Regions from separate parts of the Paenibacillus sp. FSL H3-0321 genome, predicted to be linked through region 4. Evidence: riboswitches for the same ligand, from Rfam matches in the RefSeq annotation. Region 4 holds a riboswitch; each other region holds the start of a gene.

Region 1 (3,419 bases), 840 kb from region 4:
GGAAGAGAACAGCTGGCTGTGCAGAATCCCCTCCTTATGAACATGGAGATCTCCGCCGGATTTAATAATGCTATGCTGTGACGAGGCAATGTCGATCCGTGTATTCTCCTCCTGCATCCCGGATATGGCGTCATGCAAATCCTGCAACAGCCTCAGAAAGGTGCTTAGAACAGCATCCGTGAAGAAATCGGTGAACTGCCCCGGGTGCAGGAATACCTCCAGCATATGTCTTAATTGCCCGGTGTCGATAGGATAATCGGGATTCATCCCGGCAATAACATTCTGAAGATCAGTGATCAGGCCGGGGAGATGGTCATATTTGCTTTCCAGCAGCAGCATAACCACCAGACCGTATTTTACGGTTTGCTGGCGTGATTGGACGGTATTCGCCAACTGCTGCGACGCTTTTCTCAGACTGGTCATTTCCTTCATCAAGAGAGCGGAGTACATGCAGAGGCGGTTATGTCTCGCTCCATAATGACCGGAGTACAATTGGCTGCTGACAACCTTGCCCTGGACAAAAATGCTTCCTGTAGCAGTGATTGTCGCATGTGTAACGTCGCCGTATATGTATACATTTCCCAACGCCTCAAGGATGGTCTGGTTTCCGATATCATTGGTGGCGACCACATCACCCGGGAACATCATTTTGGCGGCGTCGGGGTTCGTGTCCCCGGGAACAAGATATGTCTGGGGGAAATCAAAAACCTTGCGGTTCAGACCGCATCCCGTTAAGCGGGGCCTTCCCTGGCGGAGGGAGACGATCCCGCCGTCCGCCAGCAGGGTTGTACATTCTTTAGTGACCAGCTGAATGTCTTGCGGTGGCGGGGAGGGAATAATTCCGCCATACACGTCGATGCCGGGCACTCCCTCTTCCGCAGGCAGCTTACGGGCAATGACCTCTCCCTTCTGGACAAAGGGAACCCTTGGATGGTTCAGGAAATCTGCAGGATCGGCAGTCCGAATGAATTCATATTCCCTGTCCTCAGCAAATAACAGCTCCAGCCGGGCATTCTTGCCGGGAATAGGGGCTTTACCCTCTGCGATGCAGACCGGGAGATAGGTAGGGTTGTTCAGCTCTGCATAAAGAGCCGGAATGTTGAGATCGCGCATAATGGAGCTTTTCTTGAAGCCGGCGATAATCTGGTCCACCGTAAGGGTGGACAGCAGCAGGCCGCAATTCGGTTCCGCCCGGACTGTGACATCTGCTGCAGCCGGGGAGCTAGCGAGCTTCCAGGCGTACTTTTCTGCACGGTAGAGCGTGAAGTAGACCTTCAGTTTATCTTCGGATACGGTGATCTGATACTGCGGCTTCTCGCAAATTTCCCAGGTGATACGGTCTGTGGGGGTTACTTCCGTAGGATCTGTCACCGTCTTCCGGTTAATATTCAACACCACAGGGTGAACGGAAGAAATGACAGCGGGTTTGCCGCCTGGCAGAGGAGGAGTAATGAATATTTGGTTGTTCTGTACGATAATACGTCCGTTCTTTTCCTCATCTCCCCCACGGAGCGGCTTAGCCTGCACAGCGGGCAGAGCCGGAAGATCGGGGTTCCCGATTGGCGTTGTGGTATGAAATACATGCCTGAATTTCTCGATGATATGCTGTGGCATTACTCTAACCTCGCTTCTTCGTATAATCAATGGTATCTGTACAGAAAAGAGCATCATGGACTATGATAGATTGTTTTAATCTACCAGTACCCAAGTCACATCTCAATTGGCAGCCTGGCGACCATGAATGGATAGTCTCACATTCTTAGGCCCATCGCTTTGCGTCCTGCCCTTTCGGGAAGTTTGCCTTTAAAAAAATAGATCAATGATATACATTCAGCATGAGGTCATTTAATCGACTCAAATCGACAGGGAATGTTCAATACTGGAGTGGTTGCCAAAATAAATCTACAAACAAGCTTAATTCTAGTACTTTAGTATTAATTTTTCAACTTATTAATAATAAATCTCTCTGGTATCCCTTTAAAAGGGACGGCTTTGAGTTCAAGCGATATTACAAGCAAAAACGACCCTGCCTTTTTCTCAAAGGACAGGGTCGTTTCTGCGAAAAAAGGACGCTCCCAAGCTTAAAGCTTGTGGGAGAGCCCTCTTTTGACAAGGTGCACGGCGCGTGCGCTTCCGGCCCGGACGGAGACTGGTGCCGGTATAATAATCGTGGCTGCATAATCGGCCCGTTCAATTTCCTCCAGCACCCGGTTAAGATGGGAGAAGACGGCTCCGAGATCACGGACTGCTGTCAATGAGCATTGACCCTGCAGCTCGGAGAACCAGGCGAACTGCAGATCCCGGGCGCGGCGCAGCGCTTCGGGGAGCGAACGGGTGCATTCGGCATCGGACAAAGTCTTGGTTCCATACAGGGCGATGCAGTCTGCGGTTGCCGTTACGACCTCTGTCATCCAGTCAGCTGCGGCATAATGTGCAGGCAGGAGGGAAATCTCCTCGGCGATCTCCTTGACGTAGCGGTGAACCTTTTGCAGATGAGAGGTTGCCTGTGTCAATGACCGCAACCCGCTGCGGCATTGATAATGGGATAACGTATAGTGCAGCTCTTTCTGCTGCTTGTCGCTCTTCGCCAGCAGTTGTCCGGAACGCACCAGCCTCTCCGGAGCCTGCTTAGAACTGCTGCTCTCTGCGGCGAGTCCGGTCAAGGCATCGGCCAGCAGCAGGGTTCCTTCCAGTGCCAGGCGTTTAACCTTGACGAACCCCCCCGGGGGAACGATAATCATATTTATTATTAAGGCAATCAGCACGCCGATTAAGGTCTCCGCGACTCTCCACACGATATAAGGGTCCTGATAAAAGGTCAATGCCAGCACGGAGGTCACACCGACCTGGGAAACGGCTTGAATGTTAATCCGGCAGGCGGTGGCCACACCGATGCCGATCAGCAGCATCAGCAGAATAGACAGTGCCCCCACGTCGAAGAAATGGCCCACGAGCAGGCTGACAATTCCACCGAGCACAACGCCCATCAGACGGTAAATCCCTTTTTCCAGCGAAGCCTTGACGCTTCCTTGGGTGATAAGAATTGCGGCAAGCGGTGCAAAGTATAAATAACTGTCGCCGTGCAGGCTGTGAACCGCAAGCCAGGAGAGTGAAGCAGCAATCGTAACGCGTATCATATATAGAGATAATCCGAATTTTTCAAGGCGGTCCTGTAACCCCTCGTTCATGTTAGTCATCTTCTTTCACATCAATAAGAGAACATTTTTAGGTTTTCAGCAATTTTCATTATAGCACTCAAAAACAACAATAACGGGGTACAGTTTTTACGAACTTGTTAAGTTTCTGCGCTGCATTTAACATTGTAAGCTATCGCATATATTGCATTAATCCTATATGCTATATATATTGAAGTGTGTCGAAGGAAGGGAGGAATTGTCGCTTATCAGCGCTGAGCATGC
Region 2 (3,419 bases), 3.0 Mb from region 4:
CCGTTATACAGCACATAGCAGCGTTCCAGAACCGGGAGTATCTCCGGCTTGAACGGCGCCATATCATTGCAGTCAATAATCAGAGACATCTCGTGGATTGGCAAAGTCGGCATGGACGCCTCGAATATTTCCACTTCTTTTACCGTTTCAGCCAATTCGGCAAATCCATGCAAGCTGATGAAGATGGTGTTGAATTCCGGGTACATTTTAGTTTCTGCGATCATTTTTTAATGACACTCCTCTAGTTGTTTTTTTTCAATTTGCGATTGCGGGATTCATTGGAAATAGGTTCATACCCAATATTTACCGCTTTACTACTATCGTCAAATTGCACTGTTTTTTTGATAGTTTCTGAAAATTCATTTATGGCGTTCTGACTATTGTACGAAGCACAATATAGTCATTCGCGTCGCGTGAGATCAAAGTGTCTTTATTAAAATACACAAAATTGTCCGCACTGCGGTTTCGTTCCCCAAGTAAAAAGAGTTCCCCATTTCGGAGGTTCACTCCGCGGGCTACCAGTTTATTATTCATCATTTCCGAGAACACCGCATAATTGTCACCCACGATTAAGAGATCATTCCGGTCGCCAATTACCCATTCACGTTTGAGCAATACTTTAACCGGGGCTCCGGCTTTACTGCGGTCCATCGTCATATAGATGAAGTAATTTTTGGTCTTGCCGGCAGCATCCACTTCTTTGGAGTCAATCATCCAGACAATATCTTTACCATTCGAAGCTACGAGGTTGAAGGATTCATTTTCTTTCAGCTTGTAGAGCTCAATTGTTTTTGAACTTGGCAGATCATACAGATACAACGTCCCGGTGTCCCATTTGCTATAGATGAACTTGTCATCTACAAACTGGTGGACCTGATCAAAACCAAGATCATTGATGGTCTGAGTTTCCAGCGTCGTTTTGTTAGTGAAGTAAAAATCTGAGCCACTGCTGTGTGCATAATATTTGTCACCCACACCCAGTAATTCCGGAGTTTTCACTTCCAGCGGAAGCTCGCTTGTTTTTTTGGTTTTCAAATTGTACTGTACCAGCTTCTTCGGGTAGATATTAATTCGTTTAGTCACTTCAATTGTAGACTCATAATAATAAACACTGTCTCCCATAAGCTGCAAGTTCGTTTTGAACGTGTTAGTAGAAGTGACCTTCTCCGTCGTCTTCTTCTTCCAGTTATGTAAGTACAGCTGATGAGCCCCTTTGCTATCCTTCTCCAGTGAAGCGATTGTGTCACCTGTGAACTTGTAGTTGTAGTCAATCGGCATGTTATATGCAGTTTTGACATCCGTAAAAGTGTACTTCGCAGCTGCGTGGACCGGGGTGGCAATCAGGGGCCCAGCGGCCAAGACTGTAGCCAGAATAAACGCTAAGCCAGGCCTCAATTTGTGGCGAATCTTCAAAAACATGATTTTTTCAAGCTCCTTTTGTTGTATTTAGACAACAAAAAACCAAACTACATGAGCGTCCCCGCTGTCATGCCGCTTTCGTGAGCGGTTTAGACCGGTGGCTTTGCGTCTTCCGCCTTTCGGCGGAGTTGCCTTTGTTCATCAGCTGGCGCTTCCGAATCACAAACATATTTTGGTATTTATTATCTATCTAAATTTATAATTCGACAAGAGTAGTCATTATCCTCCTTTTTTCTCACATTCAAATATTGTTCGCTGTATCTGTTTTGTTACGATAGTGCGTAGATCCGTTTGACCATAAAATCGAAAAAACGCTGATTCCAGTTCTCTGACAGCCGTTCGGTCAAGTCTGCAATCAACACCACAGCGAGGTCCACCAGCTTCTGGACACCTGAAGGGAGTGCGTCCGGTCCAAGAGCATTTAACGCTCCTGTTAACTCATCCAGTTGCTGTGGACTGAGTTTGTGATGCAGTCTCTTAATGCCGAGCTGCGCTGTAGAAGGATCTGCTACATGCCGCAGAACTATCATTAGATCTGCCGCCAGATGACTGCCAAGCCGGTGTGCCCAGAGCAAATCGCCGCGGAGATACGCGGTTTCAAATTCCAGAAGACTGAAAGTGAAACCGGAAAGGATCCTCGTAATCTCTACATCCGACATGGGGAAGCTCTCTGCCTTGTAGTTGGCAAGACAACCCTCGGGATCATGCAGGACAAGGATTTGTTCGGTTTGTTTCAGACTCTCCGCAGTCACTGTATAAAGATCGAAATGCAGACCGTCTTCAAACACGCCAACAATTTGTGGTCCTACGAAGTTAGCTTCCGACCAGAATATCAGCGGTTTATAGCTCTCCATATAGGATATTCTGCGCGCTAAAAAATCCGTCAATCCCTCGCTGTGGACCAAGCAGTACAAATCAACATCCGAGTAAGCATCCTGCTCTCCTCTGGCATGTGCGCCTTTCAGAAATACCGCCCTGACTGCCGGATCATCCTTTACGGCCAAGCCTACCTGACGGATTGCTACGTCTTGTTTCATTCTCTCTTCCCCCTGCAATGTGTAGTATGATCTGAACATAATCTTTCTTTTTTATAAAAAGTGAGAAATATTGTGGCGCTGGTGCGTCTTATATACAAATAAATTAATGGGAGGCACTGGATGAAGGCACAGGACAACGACGAACAAATCATTGCCGAAGTGCTGCAGGGCAACCGGGAGGCCTTTGCGGTACTCGTAGACAAATACAAGTCGAGCTTGTATGGTCTGCTGCTCGGTATGGGCGCCAGTCACCAGGATGCACAGGATTTGGCCCAGGAAACATTTATCAAAGCATACCAGAAACTCCGCGAGCATCATGGCCAATCAAGCTTTGCCGCTTGGCTGTACGCCATTGCGATCAACCACTTCAGGTCACTGAAAAGACGGAAATCCCCAGGCCTAATAAGCAGCACCTTGCTGCAGGAGAAGGATCGCGGGCCAACCCCTGAAGAGCAATATATGCGCAAGGAAGACGAGCTTGAAATGCACCGGAAATTGTCCAAGCTTCCAGAACGTTACCGGATTGTACTGCTGCTTCGCTATACCAATGAATTATCCTATGAGGAGATCTCAGCGATAACGGGAATGCCGATGCATCAGGTCAAAAATTGTCTCCACCGCGCCCGTCAAAAGCTGAAGAAACAATGGCCGAAATCCAGGGAGGGTTCCAATGAAAAAATGGGCTTACACCAATCACAATGACTTGTCCGGCACTGATAACGATCTACTGACGGATTCACAATTGTATACAAGCTCTAATCTAGCTGATGATTTCACAGAGCGCGTTATGGAACAAGTTCGCAATACAGAGATACAGCCCGCCTCCGGGCAAAAATTATCCGAGATATCCGGAATGCAAACGGGCCGCACCCTAAAAAGAGGTTTAAAGTGGGGCAGCTCTGTTGCTGCAGTGATAGGAATTGCTTCATTACTGTTTTTCATTGGCAAATCAGGTACAGTGTC
Region 3 (3,419 bases), 2.2 Mb from region 4:
GCCCAGTGGCCTGACATATCTGTGAATTCAGCTCCGCGCAGCATTACCGCATATAGTCCGGAAGCTGTAATTCCGGTTTGAACAACGGCGTCTTCCGCCGCAGTCACTCCGCCAATATAGTTCCATATGCCTTTTGCCGGATCGTTGCTATAGATTCCAAGCTTCTCACGGCCTGTCGTCCAAGGCGCTTCCTTCGGGTACCCTACCGTCAGCTTGGCCGGCTTCAGGAACGGAGCACTCGCTTGTACCTGCCACGCTGAACCTGCCTTCAGCAGTTTTTTGCCGGTTGCGTCGAGCAGTACTTCTTTCTCCAGCTCAGCTTGGGCCAAGCTTACAGTGGTATTGTCAGGGAAGGTTCCTGCTGAAATCTCCAGCCGTGCCCAGCCATTCAGTACAGACAAAGTACCTCCAGCACTTCCGATAACCTGACTGTCCTTGGCTCCGGTTACTACAGGGGTCTTCACTTCCGGGGCTGAACCCGGGTTCGGATCTGCGCCTGGATTTGGAACTGCACCTGGATTTGAGGTTGTCCCTGGAGCTGGAGTCGTTCCTGGGGTTGGGGTTACCCCTGGACTTGGAGTGGCTCCCGGACTCGGAGGGGTTGATCCTTCTTTCAGGTCAATCGACTCTATGTAATCATCCTTCTTGCTGTAAAGCAGTTTATCCCCGGTAATGCCGATCAGCTTCGTTCCGGGCTCTATTGCTGGCAGTGATTTCACTGCATATGTAGAAAGGTTCACTTGCTGCAATGTGGCAGCACCGTCCCTCTCCTCTTGAAAAACTGCCTGCCCTTCACCTATCGACATGAAGGCATACTGGGTTCCTCCAGGCTTCATCTCGGTGAGATCCACAGGCAGAGCAGTCAGATCCTTGATATTCAGAATCACATATTTGCTCTCGGAAGCCCCATTTTTTTGCTTAAACAGTACATCGCTGCCGTTAAAAACAAACCAGTCCACATAGCTTGCTCCGCCCAGACTAACCAGTGCACGCGTAGCTCCGCTTTTCAAATGGAGCAGACTGAGCCCCCCGTCACGGGCATTCTTATACACCACATTGCCACCGGCCAGCACCGGGAAACGTCCTTCGCCGAGGTCGGCTTCAACACCCGTAGCCAGATCATGATAGATCATGCTGCCGTAATTTTTGCGCTCGTACCAAACCACACCGACTCCATCCGTAGTCGGATTGCCATATGTGCCAGACTGTTTGTTAAGCTTTCTTCGTGTACCCGTCTCAAGATCGGCAGTGTAAATATCCCAGTTCAGTGAAGACTCCTGCTCTGTTCCTTTGTCGGCCCACACTGCAACGTTGCCGCTCACATAAGGCGCATCCTTGGCAGATGAACCCGATGTAAGAACAGTGCTGGCACCACTGGCCTGATTCATCGCGTGAACCTGCTTCACCCCGTCAGCCTCTGCTTCCAGCCATACGATCCGGTTGCCGGATACGTTATAGTCCGTTCTACCCGGATCGGTCCCGGCAGCCAAAACCTGCTTCATGCTAAGGCCTCCGCTAAACAGGCCCACAAGCATACTCACCGCCACTGCGGACACAACCGTCCGCGAAAACTTCCCTTTCTTTCTAAACCTCATTTACTTCTCTCCCCCAGCGCTATTTGTAGGCACGCCAAAAAACCAAGTGCCTTGAGCGGCCCGGCTGTCTTAACATCCTCCTTTGGATGAAGTAGACCCGTGGCTTTGCGTCTCCGACTTTCGTACGGATTTGCCTTTGTTTCAAACTCGGTTTTTTCTGTCCCGTTATGGGTATGCAGGTGTGACTTTAGTTGTACAGGACTCTTTCTTTATCGGAATTTATCCCTATAAAATTAATAAGTTCTAGTTCTCCCTTACTTATATACCTTTTCCTTTTTTCGGAAATAGGTCTCGTTCTTCGGCATGTGTAAAGATTTAAAACAAATTTAGAAACAAAAAAACGGCATCTCTGCCGTTTAATTGTGTTATAGACTCTCAGGATTCGAACCCAGGCCTTATATAAAGGATTTCACTAACTACTCCTGCTTTAAATGCTTGGCTGCGGCTGCAGGTGCAAACAGTGAGCTTGCAAGCAGAGCTACCGTTCCTTTATACACTGCGTGCGACGCTGCGACACTTCCCAAATGTCCTCCTATGTGCAGGTGAATCACTCCGTGAAGAGAGGACCAAATCGTACCTACAATAAATTCCGCATTTGAATCACCAGCAATTAGGCCTTGCTCTTGAGCGCTGACAATCACGGACAACAAGCGCCGCATAGCAGTAACAGTGCCTTTCATGCTCTGCTCATCCGGTTTGAAATCTGCAAATGCTCCCCCAAACATCAATTTATAGTAGCTGGTATAGCGCTGGCCAAATTCCCAATACACTTCTGCCAGATTAATTAAATACTGCTGCAGATCCTCTGACTGTGAAGCACTCTCAAATTCGCTCGAGAGTATTTTGCAGCCCTCCAGATATAATTGCTGGGCTAAACCTTCTTTATTAGCAAACAGACTGTAGATGATCTTGGTCGAGCAACCCATCTTCTGAGCTACTTTTCGCACGGTGACAGCTTCCGGCCCTTCTTCCTGAAGAATAAAGGCTGCTGCATCAACTACGAGTTGACGAAGACTAGCTGTGTTCTGTAAGCGGGCTTCCTGATAGGTTGTCAGCTTTCTATTGCTTGCGTCAGCAAAATTGTTAGGTTCATTCAACTTAATCGCCTTCTTTAGTTATGTTGTTATTCTCGGGAAACGCAGTTTCCAATCATATACCACGCATTCTATACAGTCGATTCCACAAAGTCAATCCTACATACACATATCTTCTTGCAAATTTTTAAAAAGAAGGTTTGACTTTCTCCAGCCAGCAGGTTACTATGATTTCAACAGGAAACACCGTTACCAACTAACAAGCTAATATTGCTTTGGGCACTGCTTTTAAAGTAATTTTTTTTGCTCAATCGGTAACATCGTTTCCTAACGAATACATCGTTTTAATAGGAGGAGTAATTATATGAATATTCAAGGAAAATGGTCGCTAGTCACGGGTGCCTCTTCCGGCATTGGCGAACAATTTGCAATACAGCTGGCTAAACAAGGAAGCCATCTGGTTCTCGTAGCCAGATCTAAGAACAAACTCGATGACTTGGCAGCGGAACTCGAAAGAAGCTATAACATCAAAGTCGAAGTCATAGCTATGGATCTTACGGAAGCAAGTGCACCAAGGGAATTGTTCCAGCAATGCCAGCTGTTGAAGCTTGAGATTGAGCTGCTGGTCAATAATGCCGGATTTGCCACTCATGGGATGTTCGAGCAAATCTCAGGCCAGCGGCAGCATGAGGAGATTATGTTGAATGTTGCTGCCGTCGTAAATATGACTCATTTATTCTTGCCGGATATGCTGCGCAGAAGCTCTGGTACTGTGATCAATGTATCGTCC
Region 4 (3,419 bases):
TTTCCGGATCATCCATTTCATTATGTCCGTGGCGGCGATAGCCGATCAAGTCGATCACGAAATCCTTCTTGAACAGATTGCGGTAGGCGCTGGCCAGACGGACGGCGGCAATGCAAGCCTCCGGATCATCGGCATTGACATGCACAATCGGAATTTCATAACCCTTAGCCAGGTCACTGGCATAGTGGGTAGAACGGGAATCTTCACTTTCCGTCGTGAATCCGATCCGGTTATTGACGATAATATGCACCGTACCGCCGTTCTGATAACCTTTAAGCTTGCCGATATTAAGGGTTTCGGCCACGATGCCTTCACCCGGGAAGGCAGCATCGCCATGCATCAGCACAGCCATGGCTTTATTCGTATTTAGCTTAGGCAGACCCGGAGTGCTGCGGTCTTCCTGGGCCGCACGCGTGAAGCCCTCAACCACCGGATTGACGAATTCCAAGTGGCTCGGATTGTTGGCCAGAGTGATCCGTGTACGGACGGTTTCTCCTTCACGAACGGCGCGGTCAGCGCCGAGATGATATTTCACATCGCCGGTCCAGCCGTAGTTGATGCCCATGGAGCCTTCGGAAGGGAACAGCTCCTTGTTCGGCGAATGATGGAATTCCGAGAAAATAATATCATAAGGTTTGCCCAGAATATGAGCCAGGACGTTGAGCCGTCCGCGATGCGCCATACCCATCAGGATATGTTCGGCACCGTCATGAGCGGCAGCACGCACGATTTCATCCAGCATCGGCACCAAGGCGTCATTACCTTCCAGGCTGAAGCGTTTCTGGCCGACAAAGGTTTTATGAAGGAAAGTTTCGAACTGCTCTACCTGAATCAGCCTTTTCAGCAATTCTTTGCGCTCTGCGTTGTTTAGAGGCGCGGGAGAGCTGGTAGATTCCGCCTGGCTGTTCAGCCAGCGCAGCTCCTGCTCGTCACGTACATGCCCGAATTCATAGGCAATGGTCTGCGTGTAGGCCTGGCGCATCCGGTGAACGGCATCCCAAGCAGTATGAACGTCATTCGGGGCATTCTCCCAGATCAGCGAGGCGGGCATAGCCATTAAATCCTCGCGGGTCAGATCATAGGTTTCGTACTCCAAATATTTCGCCATCGGATTGTTTCCCCGGTCCAGCGGGTCGATATTGGCGGCCATATGGCCATGTATGCGGATATTGGCGATCAGCTTGGATGCCCTTACGGCCTTTCTAAGCCACTCAGTATCTCCTGAAACCACAGGCAGCGGTGCCTGTTCGGCATCAGGAGCCAATGGAGGGGGGCCGGAAAGGGTGAAGAGATCGCGGTAATTATGCTCTACTAAAGTTGGATCTTTTACAAATTGCTCATATTTCTCTTGGATGTAACCCAGATTGGGTCCGTAATACTTGCTCCACACAGTTTCGTTATAGGGATCTTTGGCTGCCATGAATACATCCTCCTAACGGATGAACTCCACGCGCGCCAAAATTTCGCCGGCGCCCTTGTGGAGCTTCGATGTTTGCGGTTTCATTCCTCATCTTATTGTGCAACTTTCAAGGCGGGTAATCAATTCATACTTTGGTTGAATCCGTTCGCAAAACGGTATGATTCAGTGCCTAATTCATACAGAACTATTATAAGTTTGGTTTCTTAACTATATGAAAATGATGCGACGGTGTGATTGAAATGAACGAAATAAAAATGTTGTTTTCAGTTTTCATATATACATACATACATAGATAAAGAGGCTTGTTCTACAATTTTTTTGGGTTATCGAGTAATTCATACAAGCTGTTGGCAAAATAATCAATTATTTTCCGTTTCTATTTATACAATATTCCCATAAATCGACACACTTTTCGTGTAAGATATTGTATAATGTTATTGCGGATAACGGTTTCATGAATTTCTAGCCAGATCCTTTCATGTAAAGGATCCAGTAAAGGGTAAACCTGCCGAAAGACAGGGGCACAAAGTCTCGGGTCTAATGTAGAAATACTACGACGGCCGGACTGCCTGGGGACGCGTAATCTTAGGAGGAGATTTCTTGGATAAGTCCAACCAGGGGAACAACGGAGAACTGCAGACAGTTGATCTGGATTTAGAATGGGTATATTTGCTGATGTCGGCTAAGCAGGCGGGCATCAAAGCGGATGAAATCCGCCAATTTTTTAATGAGAAGACTTTACAGGCGATGTAGCGGTTGGTTGTTAAAAGTTTTGTACATACAGAAAGGGCATAGCGGATCTCTCCGCTATGCCCTTTCTGTATGACCGGCAGTAGAAGGAACCTGCATGAATCAGGAATCCTTCTGCTCCAGCCGCCATTTTTGATAGTCCAAGAACTCTTTGAATTCCCGCTTGCTTATACCCGAAGCCATAGCTTCCAGTACGAGCCGGGACCATTCTCCATCCAGAGGTGACTCCTGCACATCGGAAGGCTCGCCGTAAAGCAGCGCATGAATGGACACCTGAAGTGCGTCAGCGATTTTTTCAATAAATTGAATAGAGGGGTTAGATTGTATATTTCTTTCCACATTGCTTAAGTATGATTTCGCCACATCAGCCTTATCCGCAAGCTCCGAAAGAGACAAGCCTTTTTCCAGACGGAGATGGTGGATGCGACTTCCCATATTATCTGGCACGATAAAAACGCCCCTCCGTACTTTTTGTTACAGTATAACAAATAACCGGAAGACGGACAAAGCACTATAGAATCAGTTCCGGTATGAATGATCCCCCTTTTATGTCGTTTCCACTCCACATCCCCATTATTTTTATTCCCTCTGCGGTATCATTTAGATTTTTCATGCGAAAACGTTCGTTAAAAAGTACGATAAGCTGAGGAAAATGAAGCTAAAAGCAGAAAATTAACTATAAATCGTTCTTTATTAAGAATATTGCAACAAAATGAGATTTTTGATTTGTAGGAGTAATGGCATATACTTACGTCATAGTTCTTAATAACGAACGAATAACGTTCGTCATAAAGGCTGGGTGTTAATAGATTACTTTGTTTGCAGGAAATTGCAAGCAGCTAAAGGAGAGGCTCCTGTGAGGCTTTCACGTTCTTCCCGGAATAGAAATATCCGTCGGTATACGCTTCCCCAAATTGCAGGGATCGTAGTGATTTCGGCTTATGGCATCAGCCAAATTACAACGCCCACGTATGCATTGCTGACTAACGTCGCAGCAACCGAATCCTCCAATATCACCACAGCATTTGTGTTTCCAAGCACGGTCGATCATATTGCCAACCAAGCCAGCGAAGCGATGAAGCTTGCTGCCTGGCAGCGTGAAGCGGCGAGAGAGGTGCTGGCGGAGATAACGGATAAGAATACGGGCTCGGAGACCGCAGAGGGACGTATTGGAGGTATTCAAGAGGCTGCTGCACAAACGCGTGAGGCTGCGGCCGGCGCGGCTGCTTTTTTAGCTGAGCTTCAAGGC

The links. Region 4 has a riboswitch for cyclic di-GMP ahead of MHI45_RS20625 (anti-repressor SinI family protein). Riboswitches for the same ligand answer to the same signal wherever they lie in the genome.
Region 1: linked by a shared signal. The riboswitch ahead of MHI45_RS16735 (flagellar assembly protein A) and the one ahead of MHI45_RS20625 (anti-repressor SinI family protein) in region 4 are both predicted to bind cyclic di-GMP.
Region 2: linked by a shared signal. The riboswitch ahead of MHI45_RS33730 (hypothetical protein) and the one ahead of MHI45_RS20625 (anti-repressor SinI family protein) in region 4 are both predicted to bind cyclic di-GMP.
Region 3: linked by a shared signal. The riboswitch ahead of MHI45_RS30170 (S-layer homology domain-containing protein) and the one ahead of MHI45_RS20625 (anti-repressor SinI family protein) in region 4 are both predicted to bind cyclic di-GMP.

The regions. Positions count from the first base shown of each region.
Region 1 is NZ_JBBODH010000001.1:3,791,908-3,795,326, reverse strand. Features, by position in the region: gene MHI45_RS16735 (flagellar assembly protein A) at 1-1,614, opposite strand, end outside; cyclic di-GMP riboswitch class I at 1,720-1,812, opposite strand; gene MHI45_RS16730 (FUSC family protein) at 2,082-3,188, opposite strand.
Region 2 is NZ_JBBODH010000001.1:7,622,622-7,626,040, reverse strand. Features, by position in the region: gene MHI45_RS33735 (hypothetical protein) at 1-224, opposite strand, end outside; gene MHI45_RS33730 (hypothetical protein) at 364-1,419, opposite strand; cyclic di-GMP riboswitch class I at 1,471-1,562, opposite strand; gene MHI45_RS33725 (nucleotidyltransferase domain-containing protein) at 1,689-2,456, opposite strand; gene MHI45_RS33720 (RNA polymerase sigma factor) at 2,577-3,158, shown strand; gene MHI45_RS33715 (DUF4179 domain-containing protein) at 3,127-3,419, shown strand, end outside.
Region 3 is NZ_JBBODH010000001.1:6,851,832-6,855,250, reverse strand. Features, by position in the region: gene MHI45_RS30170 (S-layer homology domain-containing protein) at 1-1,595, opposite strand, end outside; cyclic di-GMP riboswitch class I at 1,647-1,740, opposite strand; gene MHI45_RS30165 (TetR/AcrR family transcriptional regulator) at 2,012-2,692, opposite strand; gene MHI45_RS30160 (SDR family NAD(P)-dependent oxidoreductase) at 2,994-3,419, shown strand, end outside.
Region 4 is NZ_JBBODH010000001.1:4,630,410-4,633,828, forward strand. Features, by position in the region: gene MHI45_RS20620 (2-oxoglutarate dehydrogenase E1 component) at 1-1,420, opposite strand, end outside; cyclic di-GMP riboswitch class I at 1,909-1,993, shown strand; gene MHI45_RS20625 (anti-repressor SinI family protein) at 2,021-2,173, shown strand; gene MHI45_RS20630 (helix-turn-helix domain-containing protein) at 2,273-2,605, opposite strand; gene MHI45_RS20635 (hypothetical protein) at 3,027-3,419, shown strand, end outside.